3 regions of the Escherichia albertii genome follow, and region 1 is predicted to be linked to each of the others. Evidence: predicted binding sites of a transcription regulator. Region 1 holds the regulator's gene; each other region holds the start of a gene.
The links. The regulator PurR, encoded in region 1, represses purine synthesis genes. The targets are predictions, from matches to a motif close to CANGCAAACGTTTGCNTG.
Positions count from the first base shown of each region.

Region 2: a site for PurR is predicted at 2,106-2,123, ahead of purH (bifunctional phosphoribosylaminoimidazolecarboxamide formyltransferase/IMP cyclohydrolase). Genes of this name have one in related genera too.
Region 3: a site for PurR is predicted at 1,861-1,878, ahead of purL (phosphoribosylformylglycinamidine synthase). Genes of this name have one in related genera too.

Region 1 is NZ_CP117568.1:695,798-699,082, forward strand. Features, by position in the region: gene sodB (superoxide dismutase [Fe]) at 1-441, shown strand, start outside; gene cydH (cytochrome bd-I accessory subunit CydH) at 733-822, opposite strand; gene purR (HTH-type transcriptional repressor PurR) at 1,121-2,146, shown strand; gene punR (DNA-binding transcriptional activator PunR) at 2,143-3,075, opposite strand; gene punC (purine nucleoside transporter PunC) at 3,188-3,285, shown strand, end outside.
Region 2 is NZ_CP117568.1:3,287,878-3,291,162, forward strand. Features, by position in the region: gene purD (phosphoribosylamine--glycine ligase) at 1-398, opposite strand, end outside; gene purH (bifunctional phosphoribosylaminoimidazolecarboxamide formyltransferase/IMP cyclohydrolase) at 410-1,999, opposite strand; rRNA gene PS053_RS16015 (16S ribosomal RNA) at 2,616-3,285, shown strand, end outside.
Region 3 is NZ_CP117568.1:1,652,087-1,655,371, reverse strand. Features, by position in the region: gene mltF (membrane-bound lytic murein transglycosylase MltF) at 140-1,696, opposite strand; gene purL (phosphoribosylformylglycinamidine synthase) at 1,954-3,285, shown strand, end outside.

The sequences.
Region 1 (3,285 bases):
TTTGAAGGTAAATCACTGGAAGAGATTATTCGTAGCTCTGAAGGTGGCGTATTTAACAACGCTGCCCAGGTCTGGAACCACACTTTCTACTGGAACTGCCTGGCGCCAAACGCGGGTGGCGAACCGACAGGTGAACTGGCTGACGCTATCGCCGCGTCTTTTGGCAGCTTTGCCGATTTCAAAGCACAGTTTACTGATGCTGCCATCAAAAACTTCGGCTCCGGCTGGACCTGGCTGGTGAAAAATAGCGACGGCAAACTGGCTATCGTTTCTACCTCTAACGCCGGAACTCCGCTGACCACCGATGCAACTCCGCTGCTGACCGTTGATGTCTGGGAACACGCTTATTACATCGATTATCGCAATGCTCGCCCTGGCTACCTGGAACACTTCTGGGCGCTGGTGAACTGGGCGTTCGTGGCGAAAAATCTCGCCGCATAATCACTGATGGCAAATGCAACATTGCCTGATGCACTACGCTAATCAGTCCTGCGCAAATGAGGCGTTAACAGTGTATCCGGCGCAATAAATTGCATTTTATCAGTAACCTGTAACGCAGAAGGTACGCCTTCTGCGTTTTTGTTTTATTAACTGTTGGCAACACCAACTGCTTCGGGTCATTTTCTGGCTGACACAAACATCAGCAGTAACAAAACCATTAACTGAACGCTCGGTCATTTTGCTAACAAAGGAAAGAGGATGTGAGGGAACATAAGCTCCCTCGGGAGGAAATCAGTGCAGCGCGGCTGTCAGACCCACGGCCACGATCAAACCCAGAACGATAATAGTTGTTACCAGTGAAAATTTAAGGTCGGTGCTCATCAAGTTTTCTCCTTTCTTATTACCACACAAAAAGTGATATTACGCATTTTTACACACTGCGATGAAAAAATCTCCCGGCATTTATTATGATAAGTGCTTTTACCACTTCCCCTTTTCGTCAAGATCGGCCAAAATTCCACGCTTATACTATTTGCGTACTGGCCATTGACCCCTTTCTGACGCTCCGTGTCGTTTTTTCGGCGTACCGCAACATTTTTGTTGTGCGTAAGGTGTGTAAAGGCAAACGTTTACCTTGCGATTTTGCAGGAGCTGAAGTTAGGGTCTGGAGTGAAATGGAATGGCAACAATAAAAGATGTAGCGAAACGAGCAAACGTTTCCACTACAACTGTATCACACGTAATTAACAAAACACGTTTCGTCGCTGAAGAAACGCGCAATGCCGTGTGGGCAGCGATTAAAGAATTACACTATTCCCCTAGCGCGGTGGCGCGTAGCCTGAAGGTTAACCACACCAAGTCTATCGGTTTGCTGGCGACCAGCAGCGAAGCGGCCTATTTTGCCGAAATTATTGAAGCAGTTGAAAAAAATTGCTTCCAGAAAGGCTATACCCTGATTCTGGGTAATGCGTGGAACAATCTTGAGAAACAGCGTGCCTATCTGTCGATGATGGCGCAAAAACGCGTTGATGGCCTTCTGGTTATGTGTTCTGAGTATCCAGAACCGCTACTGGCAATGCTGGAAGAGTACCGTCATATTCCGATGGTGGTGATGGACTGGGGGGAAGCAAAAGCAGATTTTACCGATGCGGTCATCGATAACGCGTTTGAAGGCGGCTACATGGCTGGACGCTATCTGATTGAACGCGGCCATCGCGAAATCGGCGTTATTCCTGGCCCTCTGGAGCGCAACACCGGTGCTGGCCGTCTGGCTGGCTTTATGAAGGCAATGGAAGAAGCCATGATCAAGGTGCCGGAAAACTGGATTGTACAAGGTGACTTTGAGCCGGAATCCGGTTATCGCGCCATGCAGCAAATCCTGTCGCAATCACACCGCCCTACTGCCGTCTTCTGTGGTGGCGATATTATGGCGATGGGCGCACTCTGCGCCGCTGACGAAATGGGTCTGCGCGTGCCGCAGGATGTTTCGCTGATCGGTTATGATAATGTGCGCAACGCTCGTTATTTTACCCCGGCGTTGACTACTATCCATCAGCCGAAAGATTCACTGGGTGAAACGGCATTCAACATGCTGTTAGATCGTATCGTCAACAAACGCGAAGAACCGCAGTCCATTGAAGTTCATCCACGCCTTATTGAACGCCGCTCCGTAGCTGACGGCCCGTTCCGCGACTACCGTCGCTAATCGTTCACTACGGGAGCCTCTTCCGGTTCCCGTAGCCACTCCTTATTAAGAGTCTCGCTGTCCCCCAGATAGTCCAGCAGCCAGGTCAATGCTGGTGACATATCATTCTGCTGCCAGGTCAGACAACATGCCGAATCAGGGAATGGATTTTCCAGTTCCAGTGCTACCCATTTCTCCTCGTTAAGCCACGGTTTGGCGAAATGCGTCGGCACCATGCCAATACACAATCCAGCGGAAATACACGTTGCTGACGACTCCCAGTCAGGCACTACAAGTCTTTTTTGGTTATCCAGCAGCCAAGTAATACGTTTTGGCAACGTTCGTGAGGTGTCCTCGCGCACCAATGACGGCCAATTACGCAACGTATCATCGCTGAACGGCCCCGCCATAGACGCCAGTGGATGATGGCTGGCGACAACGCAACTCCAGCTTAACATCCCCATATCACGGAAGGCATAACGTCCTCCGACCGGAATCGCTCGTGTCGCGCCAATCGCCAGTTCGACACGCCCGTCGGAAAGCGCATCCCAGACGCCATTAAATACCTCCTGAAAAACCAGAAGCTCGACGTCATCAAAGTGGCGATAAAAATCAACGATCAACTGACGAGTACGCTCTGGCCTGACAATATTATCCACCGCGATGGCTAACTGTCCGCGCCAGCCGTTGGCAATTTGCTGACATTGCTGGCGGGTGATCTGCATTTTTTTGACAACAGAACGCCCCTCTTTTAAAAACCACGCTCCGGCAGCGGTCAATTCCACATCACGGTGACGGCGCTCAAAAAGCGGCACCGCCAGCCACTCCTCCAGTTGACGCACGGTATAGCTGACAGCGGAAGGAACGCGATGCAACTCCTGGGCTGCAGCGCTAAAACTGCCATTTCGCGCTACCGCATCAACAACTTCGAGAGAATATTCTGACCACATAGTTTGCCTGCAAAATTTTTGAAACCAGTCATCAAATATTACCGTTTCACAACAGGAATTTCACTCCCTACACTTTGCGGCGGTGTTTAATTGAAGAATTTAGAGAATATACATGCAACCTGGGAAAAGATTTTTAGTCTGGCTGGCGGGTTTGAGCGTACTCGGTTTTCTGGCAACCGATATGTATCTGCCCGCTTTTGCCGCCATTCA
Region 2 (3,285 bases), 2.1 Mb from region 1:
GCCAGCGCAGGTTCTACCTCGGTGAAGTTCTGGTATTCCGCCGTAGGGATTTTATGGCGGGCCAGGAAATCTTTGGTAAACGCTTTCGAACCTTCAAGTTGCGCGGCACCTGCGGTTGGGCCGAAGATTTGCAGCCCGGCGGCGCGGAAGGTATCAACCACGCCTTTCACCAGCGGCGCTTCCGGGCCGACGATGGTTAGATCTACCTTTTCGTTTTGCGCGAAATCCAGCAGTGCCGGGATATCGGTCACGCTGATAGCAACGTTTTGCAGCGCGGGCTCCAGTGCAGTGCCTGCGTTACCCGGAGCAACAAACACAGTCTCAACCAGCGGCGACTGCGCCGCTTTCCAGGCCAGCGCGTGCTCGCGCCCGCCGTTACCAATCACTAATACTTTCATCTATTGCTCCATTAATGGCGGAAGTGGCGCATGTCGGTGAAGAGCATCGCAATACCGTGCTCGTCGGCAGCGGCAATCACTTCGTCATCACGGATAGAACCACCAGGCTGGATAACACAAGTCACGCCCGCAGCGGCGGCGGCATCAATACCGTCGCGGAACGGGAAGAACGCGTCAGAGGCCATCGAGGAACCTTTCACTTCCAGACCTTCATCGGCCGCTTTAATACCGGCGATTTTTGCGGAGTACACGCGGCTCATCTGGCCCGCGCCAATCCCGATGGTCATATTGTTTTTGGCATAGACGATGGCGTTAGACTTAACGAACTTCGCTACCTTCCAGCAGAATAGCGCATCACGCAGTTCCTGTTCGGTCGGCTGGCGTTTGGTGACAACGCGCAGTTCTTCTGCACCAACCATCCCCAGGTCACGATCCTGAACCAGCAGACCGCCGTTAACGCGTTTGAAATCAAGGCCCGGAACACGTTCGCCCCACTGACCGCAGGTCAGAACGCGTACGTTCTGCTTGGCGGCGGTGATTTTCAGGGCTTCTTCGCTGGCGGACGGTGCAATGATCACTTCGACAAACTGACGAGAAATGATGGCCTGTGCGGTTTCAGCATCCAGCTCGCGGTTAAAGGCAATAATGCCGCCGAATGCGGAGGTTGGGTCGGTTTTGTACGCGCGATCGTAAGCATCAAGAAGGGAATTGCCGATAGCCACGCCGCAAGGGTTGGCGTGCTTCACAATCACACATGCTGGCTCGGCGAACTCTTTCACGCACTCCAGCGCCGCATCGGTATCGGCGATGTTGTTATAAGAGAGGGCTTTACCCTGAACCTGGGTTGCGGTGGCAACAGAGGCTTCTTTCACGTTCTCTTCTATATAGAAGGCCGCCTGCTGGTGGCTGTTCTCACCGTAACGCATATCCTGCTTCTTAATGAAGTTCAGGTTCAACGTGCGTGGGAAGCGACCGGCGGCTTCTTTGCTTTCACCGTGGTAAGCCGGAACCATGCTGCCGAAGTAGTTGGCAATCATGCTGTCGTAGGCGGCGGTATGTTCGAAGGCTTTGATGGCGAGGTCGAAACGGGTTGCAAGCGTCAGCGATCCTTCGTTGTCATCCATCTCTTTAATAATGGCGTCGTAGTCGCTGCTCTTCACCACGATAGCGACATCTTTATGGTTCTTGGCGGCGGAGCGCACCATGGTTGGGCCGCCGATATCGATGTTCTCAACCGCATCTTCCAGCGAGCAGCCTTCACGAGCAACGGTCTGGGCGAACGGATACAGGTTAACAACCACCATATCGATAGGTTGGATCTGATGTTCTTCCATAATGGCATCGTCCTGGCCGCGACGGCCCAGAATGCCACCATGCACTTTCGGATGCAGGGTCTTCACGCGTCCATCCATCATCTCCGGGAAACCGGTGTAATCGGAAACTTCGGTCACTGGCAGACCCTTTTCTGCTAACAGACGGGCAGTGCCCCCTGTAGACAGCAACTCCACACCGCGTGCGGAAAGTGCCTGGGCGAATTCGACGATACCGGCTTTGTCAGAAACACTGAGCAGAGCGCGGCGGACTGGACGACGTTGTTGCATGGTAAATCCCCTGGATTTGACTATTACAGAGAGCGTTAGCTGAATTTTTCGCGAAAAACTCAGCTAACGCCCCTAACGGGGCATCCTTATTTTTCGCCCGCATTGTAACGAAAACGTTTGCGCAACGCTCGCGAATTTTTCTCTTTCAATGGTGATCACAATTTTGACAGAGGTTACCGTGGGGGAAAATACAGAAATTACATTGATGATTGTGGATAACTCTGTGCGTAAAAAGGTATAAAGCGGGGTTTTGCTGGGGAATGCAGCAGTCAGTCATTTTTCTGCAATTTTTCTATTGCGGATGCGCGGGAACTCCCTATAATGCGCCTCCATCGACACGGCGGATGTGAATCACTTCACACAAACAGCCGGTTCGGTTGAAGAGAAAAATCCTGAAATTCGGGGTTGACTCTGAAAGAGGAAAGCGTAATATACGCCACCTCGCGACAGTGAGCTGAAAGCCGCGTCGCAACTGCTCTTTAACAATTTATCAGACAATCTGTGTGGGCACTCGAAGATACGGATTCTTAACGTCCTCGGACGAAAATGAATACCAAGTCTCAAGAGTGAACACGTAATTCATTACGAAGTTTAATTCTTTGAGCATCAAACTTTTAAATTGAAGAGTTTGATCATGGCTCAGATTGAACGCTGGCGGCAGGCCTAACACATGCAAGTCGAACGGTAACAGGAAGAAGCTTGCTTCTTTGCTGACGAGTGGCGGACGGGTGAGTAATGTCTGGGAAACTGCCCGATGGAGGGGGATAACTACTGGAAACGGTAGCTAATACCGCATAACGTCGCAAGACCAAAGAGGGGGACCTTCGGGCCTCTTGCCATCGGATGTGCCCAGATGGGATTAGCTTGTTGGTGAGGTAACGGCTCACCAAGGCGACGATCCCTAGCTGGTCTGAGAGGATGACCAGCCACACTGGAACTGAGACACGGTCCAGACTCCTACGGGAGGCAGCAGTGGGGAATATTGCACAATGGGCGCAAGCCTGATGCAGCCATGCCGCGTGTATGAAGAAGGCCTTCGGGTTGTAAAGTACTTTCAGCGGGGAGGAAGGGAGTAAAGTTAATACCTTTGCTCATTGACGTTACCCGCAGAAGAAGCACCGGCTAACTCCGTGCCAGCAGCCGCGGTAATACGGAGGGTGCAAGCGTTAATCGGAATTACTGGGCGTAAAGCGCACGCAGGCGGTTTGTTAAGTCAGATGTGAAATCCCCGGGCTCAACCTGGGAACTGCATCTGATACTGGCAAGCTTGAGTCTCGTAGAGGGGG
Region 3 (3,285 bases), 960 kb from region 1:
GATGGCAGATGCAAAATTGCCAGATACTCTACGCCTAATCAGACCAGTGTAATCTCTGCAATGTATTGAATGTAGGCCGGATAAGGCGTTCACGCTGCATCCGGCATGAACAAAGCCCTCTTTGTCAGCAATCTGCGGATTAATTTTGTTTCTCCTCACCTCCTTTCCTGGAAAACAGCAGCGAAGGAGAGTGTGTCAGATAGTTCGATGATGACTGGGAAAGAAACGAGAGAAAGGGGAATTTTTCTTTACCCAATTCAGCTGGCGATACTGCCGGATAATCTTGCGCCAGTTGTATCGCTGCTTCTGTCGCCTGCTTTTCTTTTTCTTGCAGGTAACCCACCAGGCTAATTTGATACTTACGAATGTTTTCTACATAAGCGTAAGCTTCATGACCGCGTGCATAGCCGTACGTTAGCTTGCTGTAATGAGGTTTCTGGCTCAGCAAGGGCAGACGTTGTTTTACGTCGGCCCAACTGTCAGGATTTCCTTTCGTTTTTGCCGTTAGCGCACGGGCATCCAGCATGTGTGCGTAGCCCATATTGTAGGCGGCGAGCGCAAACCAAATGCGTTCGTTTTCCGGTACACTCTCCGGTACTTTGCTCATCATATCCTGTAAATAACGCACGCCGCCGCTGAGGCTTTGCTCGGCATCGGTGCGATCGGTAATCCCCAGACTTTGCGCGGTATTTTTGGTTAACATCATCATGCCGCGCACACCCGTGGGCGAAGTCGCCTGCGCGTCCCAGTGTGATTCCTGATAGGCAATTGCCGCCAGTAAACGCCAGTCAATTTCCCCGGCGTATTTCTCAAATAACGGCTTTAACTGCGGCAGAACGGCATCGACGGCGCGTAAAAATGTACGTGTATCGACGTAATCAAAATCATCGCCATGCCCGAGATATTTCTCTTCAATGCGTGCCAGAGTACCGTCTTCATTCATTTCATTGAAGAAGTCGAGCAGGGCGGCGGAAAGTGTATTATCGCTATCTAGCGGGCTAAACCAGGTCACCGGTTGTTCATCGGTGATATCGAGTGCCACGGCGAGTTCCGGGTGAACGCGCTGAAACAAGCTAATAGCGACAGAATCGGCAATGGTGTAATCCAGCTTGCCTTCGATGACATCTTCCATTAGCTCCGCAGAGCCTTTTTTGTCGTCTACCTTCCAGCCTAATTCCGGGAACTTAGTCTCTTTCAGCGTTTGCAGATCGTTAACAATGACGTGCCCTGGCGCGACAGTCAGTTGTTCCGCCGTCAGGTTGCCCAGCGTACGCGGGCGATACTGACCCACTTTATAAACCAGTTGTTGCGACACGGAATAATAGGTAGGGCCGGGCTGATAATTTTTTACTCGCTCACTGTTATAGACCAGCCCTGCTGCCAGCAAATCGGCGTTACCGTTATCGAGATCGTCAAAAAGCTGGCTGATATTTTGCCGCACGGTCACTTTCAGTTTTACGCCGAGGTAATCGGCAAACTGTTTCGCCAGTTCGTAATCCAGGCCAAAAGGTTTACCGTTGATTTCGTTATAAGTCAGGGGAGTATGGATAGTGCTCACACGCAACTCTCCCCGCGCTTGTATGGCGGCGATACGGTTGTCGGCTTTACCAAACCAGGGAATGGATGGCCAGAGAGCGACCGCGAGGAGCAGTGCCAGAATGCCGATGAACAGATAATTAATCTTTAATTTTTTCAATTAGTTAATTCTCTGTGTCGTGCGCGTCCCAGCTTGAAAAATCGTAGTACTAAAGAAAGGTCTAATCATAAATGAGCGGCATTTTGCGTAAACCTGCGTCAGTTGGCAACTTATTACAGTCATTGGCGGCACGCGTTGCTAATTCACGATGGTGATTTTATTTCCACGCAAACGGTTTCGTCGGCGCATCAGATTCTTTATAATGACGCCCGTTTCCCCCCCTTGGGTACACCGAAAGCTTAGAAGACGAGAGACTTATGATGGAAATTCTGCGTGGTTCGCCTGCACTGTCGGCATTCCGAATCAACAAACTGCTGGCGCGTTTTCAGGCTGCCAGGCTCCCGGTTCACAACATTTACGCCGAGTATGTCCATTTTGCTGACCTCAATGGGCCGTTAAACGAAGAAGCGCACGCGCAACTTGAGCGCCTGTTGAAATATGGTCCGGCACTCGCCAGCCACGTCCCGCAAGGCAAACTCCTGCTGGTGATTCCGCGTCCTGGCACCATCTCTCCCTGGTCTTCGAAAGCGACTGATATCGCCCATAACTGTGGGCTGCAGCAGGTTAATCGCCTTGAGCGCGGTGTTGCTTACTATATAGAAGCCGGTACGCTGACCAATGAGCAATGGCAGCAGGTTACCGCTGAACTGCATGACCGCATGATGGAAACGGTCTTTTTTGCTTTAGATGATGCAGAACAACTGTTTGCTCATCATCAGCCAACTCCGGTCACCAGCGTTGATTTGCTGGGGCAGGGCCGTCAGGCACTGATTGATGCTAACCTGCGTCTCGGTCTGGCACTGGCGGATGATGAAATTGACTATCTGCAAGATGCTTTCACTAAGCTTGGTCGTAACCCGAACGACATCGAGCTTTATATGTTCGCTCAGGCGAACTCCGAGCACTGTCGCCACAAGATTTTTAACGCCGACTGGATTATCGACGGTGAACAGCAGCCGAAATCGCTGTTTAAGATGATCAAAAATACCTTCGAAACCACGCCGGATCACGTTCTCTCTGCTTATAAAGATAACGCCGCCGTGATGGAAGGTTCCGAAGTGGGCCGCTACTTTGCTGACCACGAAACGGGCCGCTACGATTTTCATCAGGAACCGACGCATATTCTGATGAAAGTCGAAACTCACAACCACCCGACGGCAATTTCTCCGTGGCCGGGTGCGGCGACCGGTTCCGGCGGCGAAATTCGCGATGAAGGCGCCACCGGGCGCGGCGCGAAGCCGAAAGCCGGTCTGGTTGGTTTCTCCGTTTCCAACCTGCGTATTCCCGGCTTTGAACAACCGTGGGAAGAGAATTTTGGTAAGCCTGAGCGCATTGTCACCGCGCTGGACATCATGACCGAAGGCCCGCTGGGCGGCGCGGCATTTAACAACGAATTTGGTCGTCCGGCACTGAACGGCTACTTCCGTACTTATGAAGAAAAAGTGAACAGCCACAACGGCGAAGAGCTGCGCGGTTATCACAAACCGATCATGCTGGCGGGCGGGATCGGCAACATTCGTGCCGATCACGTACAAAAAGGCGAGATCAACGTTGGTGCGAAGCTGGTCGTTCTTGGCGGCCCGGCGATG